One region of the uncultured Anaerobiospirillum sp. genome, then DNA from elsewhere that is predicted to be linked to it. Evidence: predicted binding sites of a transcription regulator. Region 1 holds the regulator's gene; the other holds the start of a gene.
The links. The regulator sigma-54, encoded in region 1, starts transcription at its own class of promoters, with help from an activator protein. The targets are predictions, from matches to a motif close to TGGCACNGTTTTNGCTT.
Positions count from the first base shown of each region.

Region 2: the regulator sigma-54 is predicted to act here: its motif matches at 5,764-5,780, upstream of flgB (flagellar basal body rod protein FlgB).

Region 1 covers NZ_CABTML010000022.1:2,387-10,123, reverse strand. The annotation lists gene RDO37_RS01895 (KpsF/GutQ family sugar-phosphate isomerase) at 223-1,191, shown strand; gene RDO37_RS01890 (HAD hydrolase family protein) at 1,217-1,819, shown strand; gene lptC (LPS export ABC transporter periplasmic protein LptC) at 2,428-3,000, shown strand; gene lptA (lipopolysaccharide transport periplasmic protein LptA) at 2,981-3,496, shown strand; gene lptB (LPS export ABC transporter ATP-binding protein) at 3,807-4,532, shown strand; gene rpoN (RNA polymerase factor sigma-54) at 4,543-6,312, shown strand; gene hpf (ribosome hibernation-promoting factor, HPF/YfiA family) at 7,116-7,397, shown strand.
Region 2 covers NZ_CABTML010000007.1:85,135-92,871, reverse strand. The annotation lists gene flgA (flagellar basal body P-ring formation chaperone FlgA) at 1-117, opposite strand, end outside; gene RDO37_RS00685 (chemotaxis protein) at 1,188-2,156, shown strand; gene RDO37_RS00680 (protein-glutamate O-methyltransferase CheR) at 3,606-4,916, shown strand; gene flgB (flagellar basal body rod protein FlgB) at 5,839-6,267, shown strand; gene flgC (flagellar basal body rod protein FlgC) at 6,441-6,899, shown strand; gene RDO37_RS00665 (hypothetical protein) at 7,059-7,253, opposite strand; gene RDO37_RS00660 (flavin reductase) at 7,518-7,737, opposite strand, start outside.

The DNA.
Region 1 (7,737 bases):
TAACATGAGCTTAACAAATAAAACCCTGATAGAACTTAGCAAAGTCGTTATATTATGTAACTTTTGCTGTGCAAAGGCTAAACCATAGAATATAACCTGAACAAGACTATCAATAAGATGCACTGTGCACCTTAAATGCACAAACTTTTTGCTAATCTGTTCGTTATGAAGCGATAACTATAGGCTATGGATCATCACCATATATATGCCTAGGAGACAAAGATGTTACACGAGACATGTATTCAAGCAGGCAAGCGCGTTTTACAAGAAGAAGCTGCAGCAATCCTTGAGTTAGTCCCTTCTATCAATGAAGACTTTGCTCGTGCATGTGACATCTTATTAAAATGCAAAGGTAAGGTAGTCTTAACTGGCGTAGGTAAATCAGGTCATATTGCCACCAAGATCGCCTCCACCATGGCATCAACAGGCACGCAAGCTTTCTTTGTTCAAGCCGGCGAGGCAGCTCACGGCGACTTAGGCATGATCGGAGATCAGGATGTAGTTATTGCTATCTCCAACTCCGGCGAAGGTACCGAGCTTAAGATCATGATCCCGCTACTGCGCCGCCGCAAAATTCCTCTGATCTCCATTTCTGGCAATTTAGAGTCTTCTTTAGCTAAGGCCTCTGATGTGGCTCTTAGCGCCCATGTAAGCAAAGAAGCTTGTCCGCTTAATCTAGCCCCAACCTCAAGTTCTACAGCAGAGCTTGCCATTGGTGATGCTCTAGCCATTGCCCTTTTAGAGGCTCGCGGCTTTACCGAGCGTGATTTTGCTATGTCTCACCCTGGCGGTGCTTTAGGCAGAAAGCTCCTCGTTCGTTGCCAAGACATCATGCATACAGGCAATGAAATTCCTTTATGCTCAGATAAGGTCACTATCAAAGATGCTCTTTTAGAGATGACTGCTAAAAACCTCGGCATTGTTGCTGTAGCTGATGCAGACAATCACTTTGTAGGCGTGTACACCGATGGCGATCTGCGTCGCACCTTAGAAAAAGAGTTTTCTGTAAAAGACGATTTAAGCAAGGTAATGACCCACGGCGGTATTAGTGTTAAGGCTGAATGTCTTGCTGCAGATGCTTTAGCCATCATGCAAGATAAGAAGATCAGCGCCATGATTGTTACAGATCAAGACAATAAGATCATCGGTGCTTTTAATATGCACGATATGCTTCGCGCCGGAATCATATAAGCAAGCATAGTTCTAAGGGGACAGTATGAGTTTAACTGAGAGTGTATTCCATACCTTCTATCAGGACTTAAGCGCTGAGGTTGCTCATAAGCTCAGTAAGATCAAGCTCGTGGTATTTGATGTAGATGGCACCATTACTGATGGTGGTATTTACTTAGATAGACAGGAAAACGAGCTTAAGAAATTCAATGGTAAGGATGGCATGGGCATAGCCTTATTGCACTATGCCGGTATCCATACGGCTCTTATCACAGGACGTGACTCTCCTCTTACTCAGCGTCGCGCCAAAGAGATCAAAATAGAGCACGTTATACAAGGTATCGCCGATAAAAAGGTAGCCTTAGAAGAACTCTTAGAGAAGCTTAATCTTTCTAAGGATGAAGTAGCTGTCATGGGCGATGATGTCAACGATATCCCGCTCTTTGAGAACGCTGCTGTTTCTGCATGTCCTAACGATGGTTATCACTACATGAAGAAGATCGCTACCATTGTCCTTACATTAGATGGTGGTCGTGGTGCTGCACGTGAGTTTTGCGATCTCATTATGATGGTTCAAGGCAAGATTACCGCTGATGGCCGTCCTTTAGTAGCCAAGGAAGGAATTAGCTTCAAGCCGGGTGCGCAATAAAGACCCAAACTTCAATAACTTTACAAACTTCAATCACTCCACTACCAACAGCTCTCAAAAATCCACTCATCTATCCTAAACATGAGGCAACCTCATGTTTAGGTTGAATCACGTCTTGAGTCTATTCACACAACTGTTTTGCTATCTAAGCAAAGAGTGCAGCCTTAAATTTTCCTTGTGTGCCTAAAGGCATGCAGTGCCCTTCCTAATTTTCCCTGTCTAAACTATTTAACTTTACAAACCTGTCTAGATTTGATGGGTCAAAATAGTGCAGTAATTATGCTAATACACTAAATCGTAGGCTAATTAACAATCATATTGCTTACTTTTGTAAGACGAGTTGTACTGATATTTGCGCATGAGCACAAGTTTGATCAAATTTGCGGCCTGCACGGCAAATTTTGGGCCAATTTTTAGAATAAATAGGCTAGAATGTTTGACTGTTTTCAAGGCTGCCTCAATTAAACATAGCGCTGTTTTTATCTTGGCTAGCTGTTGTGATTTAGCCTATATAGGCTAATCGTTGCTAGTTAAGAATAATGATGTAGGCTCGCCTTGAGTGGTATTAGCTATCAAAGATTTTGGCATTTAATGGGAAGTAATTCTTAATGGGCGTTACTTTAAGATCGATCATCATTGCTGCAATGCTGACTGTTTTAGCAGCTCTGTTGTATCACTTCTCTGGCTTGAAAGGCAGACTGAGCAACGAAGAGATCTCCAATCTCTACCCAACCTTTGTTTCTAAAGGCTTAAAAGCTGAGCTCTACGATCAAGACGGACATATAACCCATTCCATGACAACAGATGAGCTTAAATACCATGAAAACAAAAAGCTCTTAGAAGTCACTGGTATTGATGGTGTTTTCTACGATAAAAACGACGATGGCTCAGCCAAAAATGGCTGGAGGATCAAGGCTAAAGAGGGCGTGATGGTGCATGACAACTATGCCGATTTACGAGGCAATGTCACCGTTAGTCCTTTAGATGTAGACACCTCAGAGATCAAACAAGTTAGTACTAAGAGCGTGCACTTTGACATTAAAAATAAGATCATCAGCTCTAAACAGCAGCTGAGTATCGAAGGCACTAAGTTTACTAACACAGGATCAAATTACGTTATCGATCTGAACAAGAAAACCATAGTAATCAAGGACAAGCCTCATGTGGTCTACAATCCGTAAGATACTGATTACATCTGCAGCTCTTGTAGCTTTCAATAATGCATATGCGTTATCTACAGATAGTAAGCAGTCAATCAACGTTCAATCAGTTGAGCAAAGCGCTGATCTTCAGGCAAACAAGATCGTGTTCTCTGGTGATGTAGAAGCAACTCAAGGCTCTATTAAGCTCACCGCTGATAAAGTAGAGATCATCAGAAATGAAAATGGTGACTTAGAGTCTATCATCGCCTATGGTTCTCCAGTTAACTTCCAACAACAGCAAGATAACGGCAAATACATCAAGGCTCGTGCCCGCACTTTAAGCTACTACCCTCAAAAGACTAGCATCATACTGCAAGGTCGTGCTGTAGTCTGGCAAGGTGAGTCAAAGATGACCGGCGAGCGTATCGAGTACAACATTAACTCACAAAAGCTGCGTGCTGTGAACAACAACAGCCAAGGCGGTCGAGTATCGAGTACTTTTGTGCCAGCTGACTTCAAGAAAGATAACAAGTAAAAAAATAGATGCTAGCTTATAACAGCATCTAAATTTGCTAGATCTTGAGATCTGTAAACACGAAATTTACGTGGCTACAGGATTAAAAAACTAGCAAAGATCCAAGCAAACTCCTAATAGCGAGCTTAGGAATTTAAAGCAGTTTGCATGACTAAGTTTTCTCTTAGTTTTTGGAGTTAAAGTTTTTAAGCTCTTTTATCTTAGTAGTTGTAACAAAGGTAGACATGTCCATTTGGCTATACCCCTCAACTGCATGAATAGAGCTTTAATTAAGCAGCGGTATTAACCGTGGCAATAAACAGGTAACAAGATGAGTCTTTTACAGGCCAACCACCTTAAGAAAACCTATAAAGGACGCGTGGTTGTAAATGATGTAAGCCTCTCCATCGAGAGCGGTTCTATTGTTGGTCTTTTAGGCCCAAATGGCGCAGGTAAAACCACCTCGTTCTATATCATTGTGGGCATTATCTCCACTGAAAATGGCAATGTCATGATCGATGATCAGGACATTACCCACTTACCAATGCACAAGCGTGCATTAGCAGGACTTGGCTACCTGCCTCAGGAAAACTCCATTTTCAGAAAGCTAACTGTAGAAGAAAACATCATGAGTGTGCTTGAACTGCAAAAGCAGCTTAACAAGCACGAGCGCCAAAATAGACTCAACGAGCTTATTGAGGAGTTCCATATTGAGCACATTGCTAAAAGTGCTGGCATGGCTCTCTCTGGTGGTGAACGTCGTCGCGTAGAAATCGCCCGCGCACTCGCTGCCAACCCTAAATTTATCTTGTTAGATGAGCCTTTTGCTGGAGTTGACCCAATCTCCATTTCTGACATTAAGGACATCATCACTCACCTTAAAAATAGAGATATCGGTGTATTGATCACTGATCATAATGTGCGTGAAACTCTTGATGTATGCTCCAAAGCCTACATCGTAAATGCAGGCGAGATTATCGCTAAGGGTAGCGCACAAGAGGTGCTTGAAAACAAGAAGGTACAAGAAGTGTACCTCGGTAAGAATTTCTCTTTATAGGAAAACTTTCATGGCTGGCTTGAAAACATCTCTGCAAATGAGAGCAGTCCAGACACAGACCTTAACTATGACTCCACAGCTGCAGCAAGCAATTCGTCTGCTGCAATTGTCGACTCTAGATCTGCGTCAGGAGATTCAGCTTACTATCGAAAAAAATCCACTTTTAGAGATTGATGAGTCTATCGCTAACTCTAATGTGGACTCGCTTGACGAAATGGCAGAAAACGAGCGTCGTGCCAATGATAGCGAGATCTTTGATCCATTTAGTAATGACGCCTCTTACCAAGGTGCGGACATTGATATGTCTGGCTACAACGAGCACAACGAAGTTGCCTCTGCTGGTGAGCTCATTGGTAAAGATAGTGAGTCACGCGCCGACTACTCTCGCTCACGTAGTGAAGATGACTACTCAGACTATGATCTAACTGGATCCAAGGCTAGCCAAGAATATCTTGATTATGGCTCTGACTATCGCGAGTCAGATGTTGATCTCTCAGCTGCAGATGATGCACTTTCTAATACTGCCCTGCCAGATAGATTAACTGAAGCAGCGATGGACCCTGGTGCCATCTCGACTTTATCTAACCACGATACATTAGCTAGAGATGATAGTGTCTCTGCTAAGTCACGCTCTAAAAACGGCATTACTGGCCTTAACACTGTCTATGAGGGTGAAACCGAAGAGGATTTACGAGATCACCTTACTTGGCAGCTTAACTGCTCTCAGATCCGTGGTCGCGATCGTGAGATTGCCGAGGCTATTATTGATGCTGTAGATGACTCAGGTTATTTAACTGAATCCCTTGAGGACATCGTCTCTGTAGTTATCGGCCGTTATCCAGATACCACAGAAGAAGATGTGGCCATTGTGCTAAAACTCGTACAGCACTTTGATCCATTAGGCGTAGCCTCTCGTACTGTACAAGAGTGTCTGCTCATTCAGATTCGTGAAATGATGCAGACCAATGTAAGCCAAGAGGTCTTGTTTGCTGAGTTAGTAGTCTCTCAGTACCTCGACATGCTCTCAAACCATGACTATCGTGGCTTGTGCAATCAGTTAAGCATCAAAGAAGATCTCTTAAAGAAAGTTATTGAGATCATCGTTTCATTAAACCCACGCCCTGGTAATACTGCAGTTAAGCAAAAGTCAGATTTCATCATTCCTGATGTCTTAGTCGTTAAAGATGAAAATGGCAATTACGATGTTGTCCTTAATCCTGACTCACTGCCACGCGTGCGTTTAAATGAACAGTACAAAGCCCTCTCTTGCTATGCACGCAACGAGCGTGAAAAAGAGTTCTTCAAGAGCAACCTGCAAGAGGCCAATTGGTTTATTCAAAGTATCGCTAAGCGTAACGACACCTTGCTCAAGGTTTCAAAATGCATCATTCAGCATCAGAAAGCCTTCTTAGATCATGGTGAGAGTCGTATGGAGCCTTTAGTGCTTAACGACATCGCTCGCGAAGTTGAGATGCATGAGTCAACTATCTCACGTGTGACTACTGAAAAGTATCTGTTTACCTCTCGTGGTACCTTTGAGCTTAAGTACTTCTTCTCTTCTCACGTTAGCACCGAAAGTGGCGGTACAGCCTCTTCAACTGCAATACGTGCAGAGATCAAATCACTCATCTCAAAGGAAAATCCACGCAGACCATACTCTGATAATCAGATCGCCGTGCTGCTTAAAGAAAAGGGCTATTGTGTGGCTCGCCGTACCATCGCTAAATACCGCGAGTCTATTGGTATCGGCTCTTCCTCACAGCGTAAGCGTCTTGTATAAACCATCGCCACTCAAAGCGGCACTAACGAGACGAAACGAAACACGAGACGAAACGCCACTACAACTCCCCATCGCCCCATTGTCAGCTAAAAACGAGCACTTTGGGGCCTATGCCCAAAACTACTTTGGGCATAAACCCCAAAGAGAATTTGGACATAGCCCCCAAAAAGAATTTGGGCATAATACCCTGCCTCATGAGTTTTAACTCATGCACCCCATCTAGACTAAAAAGATCACCACAACATCTTTGGATCATTTGAGTGAAAGTCGCCCCAAAAGATCACAAGATGGTATTAATACCAAGATCACCACAGGATCAATCAAGGATCACATATATTTTTGTCTTTGGCTTATATATGACTTTTGATTGCTGCGTTTTCCTAAGGCTTGTCCATGCCCTAGAAAAAAGCGTAAAGACCATTTCGGGATCTGCATCTAAGATTTGCTAAGTTTAAGACCCCATAAGGCTTTGATTTAGTTAATATGAAATCAAAGGTTGTCATGCAACTCTCTTACGGGCCCTCGACGAGCCCTTCCCCTTAATTTGACACCGTCGCTGACTATATTTTCCTTTTGAACAGTTTTGCGACTACGGGAGTCAAGTTAAGTAACCAGCTATCGAATTGTTCTGACAGAACCTCTTTAGCTTCTTTGCAGTAGGAACCACTGTTATACGTAGTCTTTTACTTGATACTGCTATGGATTGATTATTTTGGGACTGCGTAGTACCAATAGTACAGTAACGGCGGTGGACGTCGGCCACACTCTCGGTATCCAACTAGGTTGGGTTAAGGATCAGATATATGCAGATTAACATCCAAGGTGTAGGACTTAAAGTCACAGACGCTCTTCATGACTATGTTACAGAGAAGTTCACCAAACTCGAGCGTAAAGGCGATGTTATCACTTCCATTGCTGTTACCCTGACAGTTGAGAAGCTCCAGCAAATCGCTAAAGCAGACCTCAACGTTTCTGGCGGTACACTGCATGCCGAAGCTGAGGATGAGAGCATGTATGCAGCCATCGATGCCTTAATCGACAAAGTTGATCGTCAGTTAGTCAAGTACAAAGAGAAACACGAGTAACCGACGGGCATTTGCAGATTCACTTTCATAACAAAAGCCTTTGAGAGGCATGGCTACAGCGCCCCCTATTCCCAGAACTAGCAAGAGATTGTAGGAAAACTCTTGCATCTGACAACTCAAAGGACTTTTGTTCGTTACTAAACAGCAGAAATAACCACCCCAGGCTCAGTTGAGCCAACGATTCTGCTACAAAGGTTTAAGTTAGTAACCCGAGGCCCCGTAAGGCCTTATGCAGTAGAGCATAACCCTGGGCTGTATTAGCTAACAAGCGCTACTGCTACACACTTTTTGCACTCACCCGAGGCACTGCAGTTTTAGATACTGCCAACTAATGTAGCCT
Region 2 (7,737 bases), on a different contig from region 1:
GGCATTAGGAGTTGTGGCTGAGAAAGCTACTGCGCCCATAACAACAGCACCTACAGATCTCTTAGCTGAGTGTGCGGCGGCTCTGAGTTTTGTTGCAAAGCCTGTATTCTTAATCATGTTAACAACGAACTCCTAATACTAATGCCCATTTAGGTAGGGCCAATATAGCTAGTCTTAAGATAGACGGGCCAAAAAGGCTAGGGTGCAAAATACGCCTAAGATAAAGCGCAATGCTCTAAAGCGTATGGTGCTGTACTGCTTTAGATTGGTAATTACGCAAGTTAACTACAGCGCGTCACTAAGTATGCATACAAACGTTAAGACATGCAAACCATGAAACAAAGTACTAAGTGCGCTGCCACGATTTGGGTCAGTAGCGCAGCACCAAGCAAGATTTAGGTTGGAATTTAGCTCCAAGATTTATGTTGGTAATGCAATGCTACGATTTTGGGCCGTAATGCAGCGTATGCCGCTCTATTGCTGTTAGCATTATCGCGCTTTTAACTTATCTGAAGCTTAGGAAATTGCTCAAAGGCGGCTAAAAGCTCTTGTAGAGCAATTAACAGTATAAAGTCAGGTTAATTATTTAGATTTTGCTCTTTAGTCCACGAGAAGAGGTTAGCTGCTAAGAGGTTAGCTTCTAATAAGTGGGCAAAGTTGCGACTTTAGATGGTTATTGCCCCATAAAAACGCGTAACTGTCATACATTTTGTGCAGAAAAACTAGGATTTCTTATCATTTTGTATCTAGATTGTAAGTTTGAAACTTTTAGCTAACACTTTATGTAGATTGCCTTGTTTATCGTATCTTGAAAAGATGTGACCTAGGCAACGTTGCATGATTTCTGTTATACCAAAAGTGTAATCTAAGGCCAGTTTTGTGCGCTAAAGCATCAGTTGTGTTTGTCAAATAATAGTGCTTTTGCAATAATACTTACTCTACTAAGTAAGATGAGCGTGTTGTGTTCATATTGCTTTACTTGTTTCTGATAAGCTCCTTACCTAAGGCTAAAGCTGAAATCTGCCGCATCGGCTTTTGACATGCTATCAGTAGGTGCTTCTAAGCGGATGCCCGCTTGGGAGCTGTAAGCCCATGGTCGCATCTAACGGGCATGCGCTTACAGCTTCTTTCGGGCTTGGTTGTTTTGCTGATGACCTAAGTCAGTCATTGCAAATATAGGGGAATGTATGGCAGGCGTAATGGATAAAGTCAATCAGCTCACTGAGCTGGTTGGTCAAAACCGTATGGAGCTTTTGCTCTTTAAGTTGTCAGGTCTTTCACAGCGTTACGGTATTAACGTGTTCAAGGTACGTGAAGTTCTACCTTGTCCAAAGCTGACTGTAATGCCACGTCTTCACCAGTTCGTTATTGGTGTAGCTCACATCCGTGGTAGTACTTTAAGTGTTATCGATCTGGCTTATGCTATTGGTGGTCGTCCGACCAAGAACTACGAAAAGTCCTACATCATTATTGCTGAGTACAATCGTTCTACCCACGCCTTCCTCGTTTCAAGTGTTGAACGCATCATCAACATGAACTGGAATAAGATCATGCCTCCTCCAAAGGGTGCCGGTCATTCCAACTACATGACTGCTGTTACCGAAATCGATAACGAGCTCATCGAGATTTTAGACGTAGAAAAGATCTTAGACGAAATTGCTCCTATTAGTGGAGCTTTAGAGTCCGACGCTATTAAGAAGCTGTCAGTACCTGAAGGTACCCGCGTATTGGTTGCTGATGACTCTAAGATCGCTTTAAAGCAGATCAAGCGTGCATTAGTTGAAATCGGTGTTGATGTTATCGAGTGCCACGACGGTAAGGAAGCTCTTGATACTCTGCACGAGATGGTTAGAAACGGCCACAACATTAAAGAGACCCTTACTCTGGTCATTTCAGACGTTGAAATGCCTGAGATGGATGGTTACACCTTGTGTGCCAACATCCGTAACGATCCAAACCTCCGTGATCTTTACGTGATCCTCCACACCTCCTTATCAGGTGTCTTCAATGAGTCAATGGTATCTAAGGCAGGTGCTAACGACTTCATTCCTAAGTTCAACCCAGAAGAGCTTGCAGGTGCTGTAGAAAGAGGCCTGGATTTAACTGGCAGTGGTGTATCCGGTGCTGACTGCGGAATGCGTCGTAAGAATACTTAATTGTATCTAGCGATCGCTAGAAATTGAAAAAAAGCCCTGTGATGCTCAACATCGCAGGGCTTTTTTTGTGCTTAAAGATCACGTCCGCTATAGCGATAGTTTGAAGTCGCTTTTTCTAAGTGATCCTTCATAGAGGTTAATTTTGTGTAGAAATTTAAGCTGTGATTAAGTTGAACGTTACCTTGCTAAGCGCACATCTGTAAAATTTGGAAAAAATTTTTATCTTTGCTTTATCTAGTGTTGGTTGAAGTGATTAACGGTGCAATTGGTAGTTTTTTGCAAAACTTTGCAAGAATGCCTGTTGTTATGTGTATTGTCATATGGCAAAATTTGTAAAAATAGCTATTTTGCCAAGCTACTTGACGGTCGTCGTATAAGTTAAAAGGCTTGCAAAGTAGGTATATATCTTACTTATGCATAAAGTCTTTTCTAGATACAGAAAAATATTTCCAAAACAGGTATACTATAGCGCGTATTAGGGTATGTCTTTAGACAGATAAGTGAACTAGTCTAGCCATTGACAATACATAAGCTCACAAGCGTGTGCTATGTCAAATTAATTTGCTTTGATTAGTGACTTGATATGGAAAAAAGTATCCTTTTGGGCTATATTCAATCATTGCAAAGCACACTTTCATTTAGATATTGCGAGCATTTATTAAGATGCAAGTGCTTACTTTTAGTAAGCTTCACTGAAAGTTAGTGTGTAGAATGGTTGTAATCTCACATGTCAATGCCTATTGTTAACCAATTCTACTGTGCTTTAGCACTGATAGAACGGCTATAAAGTTTGTGTTGTTAAGTTAGATTTAACAAATAGGCGTAATTCTCCACCTATAACTCGAAGAGTTTAGGTGGAGATGTAAGCCTAGTATCTTTCTAACGTTAATATCATTAGAAAAGTATTCAAAATGCTTCTGTAAAGAAGCTATTTGATAGCGGCTGCGTGTTTCAGCCGATATGGGTAACTTGTTAACCGTATGAGATTTGGCGCAACGACGCCATGAAGCTCACGCAATAATCGTAAGATTTGGCCGGAGCAATTCACATCTAACTAAGTCTAAGTTTTGTCAGTGTCTATATAGGCTAAACTTGAACTTTGCATTTGCTAGCAAGCATATAACTAAAGTTCGCCACCTTGAGTGCATGAACTAACGCAGCTAGCTTAACTAAAGTTCATCTTCGAAGCTTAAATGTAGTTTGACAGTCAACAGATGTCAGTTGGTTATTGATTCTGTACTGCTTAAGTATCTTTGATACTTGCCCTTATAGGTGTGATTGAAGATTCTTTGTGCTTTAGCAATGCATAAGGACTATGAGAACGACAATCAAAGGGATTAAGCGTATTTAGTTAATGAGATGTACTGATCTTCTCAACTTAATGTGTATAAGTAGTCAGAATAATGAAAAGACAAAGTTAAGCACATTGTCTTTTCTATCGAGGTAAGTATGTCTGATAATACGCGTAATCGTTTCAGTAGCGATCGTCCTAGTTCTTTTTCAAGAACCGACGGGTCTTTATACTCCAGTAGCAGATCACCATCATCAACAAGTGATCTTCAGGATAGCTCCATAGGAGCCGCTCGCTCTATTTCATCATCAGCAACAGCTGCTTCAAACAACAGCAACGCTTCAAGTTTTAGAACCACGAGTTACATGCAAAACAATAATTCTCCTTTTTCACGTTCCCGCACTTCGGGTTCATCTGCATTCAGCAGTAGTTCTACCTCTCGTCACAGCGGCAACGCTATTGCTTCCGTTCTGAAGAAAACTGCTGATGTGCCAAACCGTGCTCAGTTCACTCCTAGCACCTATCCAGGCGCAGGTCGTCTGGCTATCGCATCACAGCGTGCAGGTTACGACTCTGTTGCAGCTCGTAACCCTGGTTTCGTTCCTACTACTACTGATCGCCTCAATGTTAAGTCACGTAGTGTTTCTGATGAGCAGTACAAGCGTTTTGCTCAGTATGTTGAAGAGCAAAGCGGTATCGTATTAGGCGATAACAAGCATTACTTAGTAAACAGCCGTTTATCATCACTGCTGCTCCGTTTTAAGGTGCCAACCATTGATGAGCTCATTAACCGTGCAATGCAGCCAAACATCTACAAAGAGATCAGTGGTGCTGTAATTGACGCAATGACCACCAATGAGACCTTATGGTTCCGTGATACCTATCCATATGTAGCATTAAAGAACATGATTCTTCCTGAGCTGGCAAAGGCTAACAAGAATCCAGTTCGTATTTGGTCTGCAGCATGTTCATCAGGTCAGGAGCCTTACTCTATCGCTATGGTCGTACGTGAGCAGGCTACCTCTGTTGTACGTGTAAATCCTGATTCATGTCAGATTATCGGCACCGACATCTCCCCTGAGATGCTCGAGCGCTCCCGTTTTGCCCACTATGACAACCATGCTCTTGCTCGTGGCTTAAGTGCTGAGCGTAAGGCTAAGTTCTTCAAGCCAACTGAAGATCCAAACGTAATGCGCGTGGATGACGTTGTTAAGAACATGGTTACCTTCAAGCAGATGAACCTCTTAGGTTCATACAGCTTATTAGGCAAGTTCGATGTTATCTTCTGCCGTAACGTGCTCATTTACTTCTCTAATGAAGTTAAGGCACAGATCTTAGAGAAGTTCTCAGCTTGCTTAAACCCAGGTGGTTACCTCATCTTAGGTTCTTCAGAGTCTATTCAGGGTCTGTCAGATAAGTACGAAATGGTACGCTGCAACCCAGGTATCGCTTACCGCCTGAAGTCATAATTACATTTTAAGAACACAAACTTACCTCACGTTCAGATGTATGTCTGAACACCCACAGCTCGCCAGGTCACCTCCTTGCGGGCTGTTATTATTTTTACCCCACCACTTTTGCTCACGCAAAACCAAAGCCCCAGATCAGTCTCAGCAGCACCCTGAGCAACCGCCTCAGCCTTATCATCAGCCCCAGCAACATTAAGAACACCAGCCATAACCTCAGCTGCAACCTTAGACTTAGCCTTTCCACACGAGCACGGCCTAGCATTCGCAAAGCTCTCAAGCTGTTTAGGTTTATCTCAAAATCTTTCTCGATTGTTTATAGATTCTATATGGTCTTTCTTTTGGCTACACACTAAGCCTCTTGGCACCTCACCTTTTAAGATCGCAAGATCAGTTGTAACAACACAAGAAGGTACGTCATAAGATCGCCAAAAGCCAGGATCACAAGTTTCTACTATGCGAGCATAAAGCCAAGATCTAGCAAGTAAAAGCGTGATCTTAAGATCTCACGATCTTATTTTTGACGATCGTAAGATCTCACGATCTTGAGATCTCATAATCATGCGATCTGACGATCTGTCGACAGTCTTGTGCGCTGCATAATTACCACTTAAATGAGATCTTTATGCTTAAGATCGCGAGATTTTTAAAGATCTTAAAGCATGAGTGAGATTTGTTGATGAGTAGCAGTTAACTGGAGGGCGTCTAAAAAGTGGAGTAGATGTTACTTTTCTGTTTAAGTGAGTGGTTTTTTAAAATTAGTAGTGGCGTCATTTTGCAAGTGTTAAAAAGTCGTCAAAAGTCTTAAAAATTGCTTGATAAATGGCTTATATATCGGCTTTATATGACATGGCACGCCTTTTGATACTTAGGGGTCATATGCTTGTACGCGTTCAGAAAGTTTGACGCGTCGTTGGAGGTTTAAATGGCTCTTAGTTTCGATCAAGTATTCGGTGTTCATCAGCACACCATGCGCGTACGTAACAACCGCGCAGAAGTACTTGCAGGTAACCTTGCAAATGCTGATACTCCAGGCTTCAAAGCTCGTGATCTCGACTTTGCTGAAGCTCTGACTCAACAGTCAAAGTATCTTCAGACTGTCAACAACAATGCACCTATGACCAAGACTACTGCTGGTCATATGGATCTTTCTGATCTGGATGCCTTAAAGGATCCAAAGCTGACCTTAAAGTACCGTAATCCATTCCAGCCAGATACTGGTAACGGTAATACCGTAGAAGTCAGCACCGAGCGTATGAACTACGTTAGCAACAATATTGAATACCAGGCCACTATGCAGTTCTTAAACGGCCGTATTTCAAAGCTGCGTTCTGCTCTCAAGGGCGGTCAGTAATCGACCCCAATTAGCTAAGTACTTTTTATTTAGTGCTTAAAACAGGCTTTAAACTCTAAGTAGAGTTGAGCTTAAACAGAATTTTGGCCCGCTAGTGCTATGCGATGTCACAAAAGTGACAAGGTAAGACTACAGTACAGCAACTAGGCCACGACAGATTTTTAGAGTGCATCATGAGTGTTTTCAGAATTTTAGATATCGCTGGTACTTCAATGAACGCCCAATCAGTTCGTCTGAATGCTACTGCTTCTAACTTAGCCAACGCCGAGTCCGTTAGTTCTTCAGTTGAGACTACTTACAAGGCTCGTCGCCCACTGTTCTCTGCAGCTTGGGAAGAGGCTATTGCACGTAACAACCAGCAAGGTGAGCCAGTAGACCCAGTTTCAGGTGAGCCATACGGTATTGGTGTTTCCTTAAAGGGCATCATTGAGTCTGACGCTCCAACCATTAAAGAATACAACCCAAGCCATCCTTTAGCTGATGCTGACGGTTACATTTACCGTCCTAACATCAACCCAGTTGAAGAAATGGCCGATATGATGAGTGCTCAGCGTTCTTATCAGACCGCTGTTCAGGTAGCTGACTCTGCTAAGAGCATGCTCCTGCAGACCTTACGTTTAGGTCAGAGCTAAAACCAGTTTTTGATAGCAATTGCTGTCAATTCCTCCAAGCATATACAAATTCAAAGCCCAGCCTTGTGCTGGGCTTTTTATTAGCGCAAGACAAAAAAAATGGGTCTCATAAAGACCCAAATGAAAGTGTTGATTGACTAAGCTTAAGAGCAGCTTTAGTTATTCAACTAAGCCTGCCTTAATCTTGGTGTTTTCATGTTCGTCCTCATAGGTATTGATGATTTCAAGCATCTCATCAACATCCTCATCGTCGCGATCGTAGCTTACTAATTCACACCACTTATCTAAAACATCCTCAACATAGTCGCACATCAAGAGCTTAACGCCCATTTCATCTAGAGCTTCAACTGACAAATAGCCAATTTGCCTATCATAGATCACGGCTGAGTAATAAAATAATCACTGTAAATAGCGGATGTACAGCTATTAATTTTCAGGATGGGCTTGCAATAACGTGGCGAAAATAGGCGTAGGTTATTTAGGCAATGCATGGCGCTACAGTGTAGCGCCACGTTGTGATCTTTTGCGATCGGAGAGATTTAAATCCTCGAGCTCATGTCAATAACAGCTTGGATTCAATCCAGAGCTGCTTGTGCTTCATGATTGAAGATATTGAGATCATTCGTCACCATATTGAGGGAGCACAAGCTCCTTGCCGATGGTGTAGAAATGGCCACCTGCTACATAGTGCAGGGTGCGCAGCTCATCTGGAGCGCTATCAAAGTGCCAGTGGTTATCGCGATAGACACGTGAGTCTGTAACTACACGTAAGCACTTACCAAAGAACATGTCGTACTCATCTTCCATATGAGGCTCTTTAATAACCTCATACTCTAAG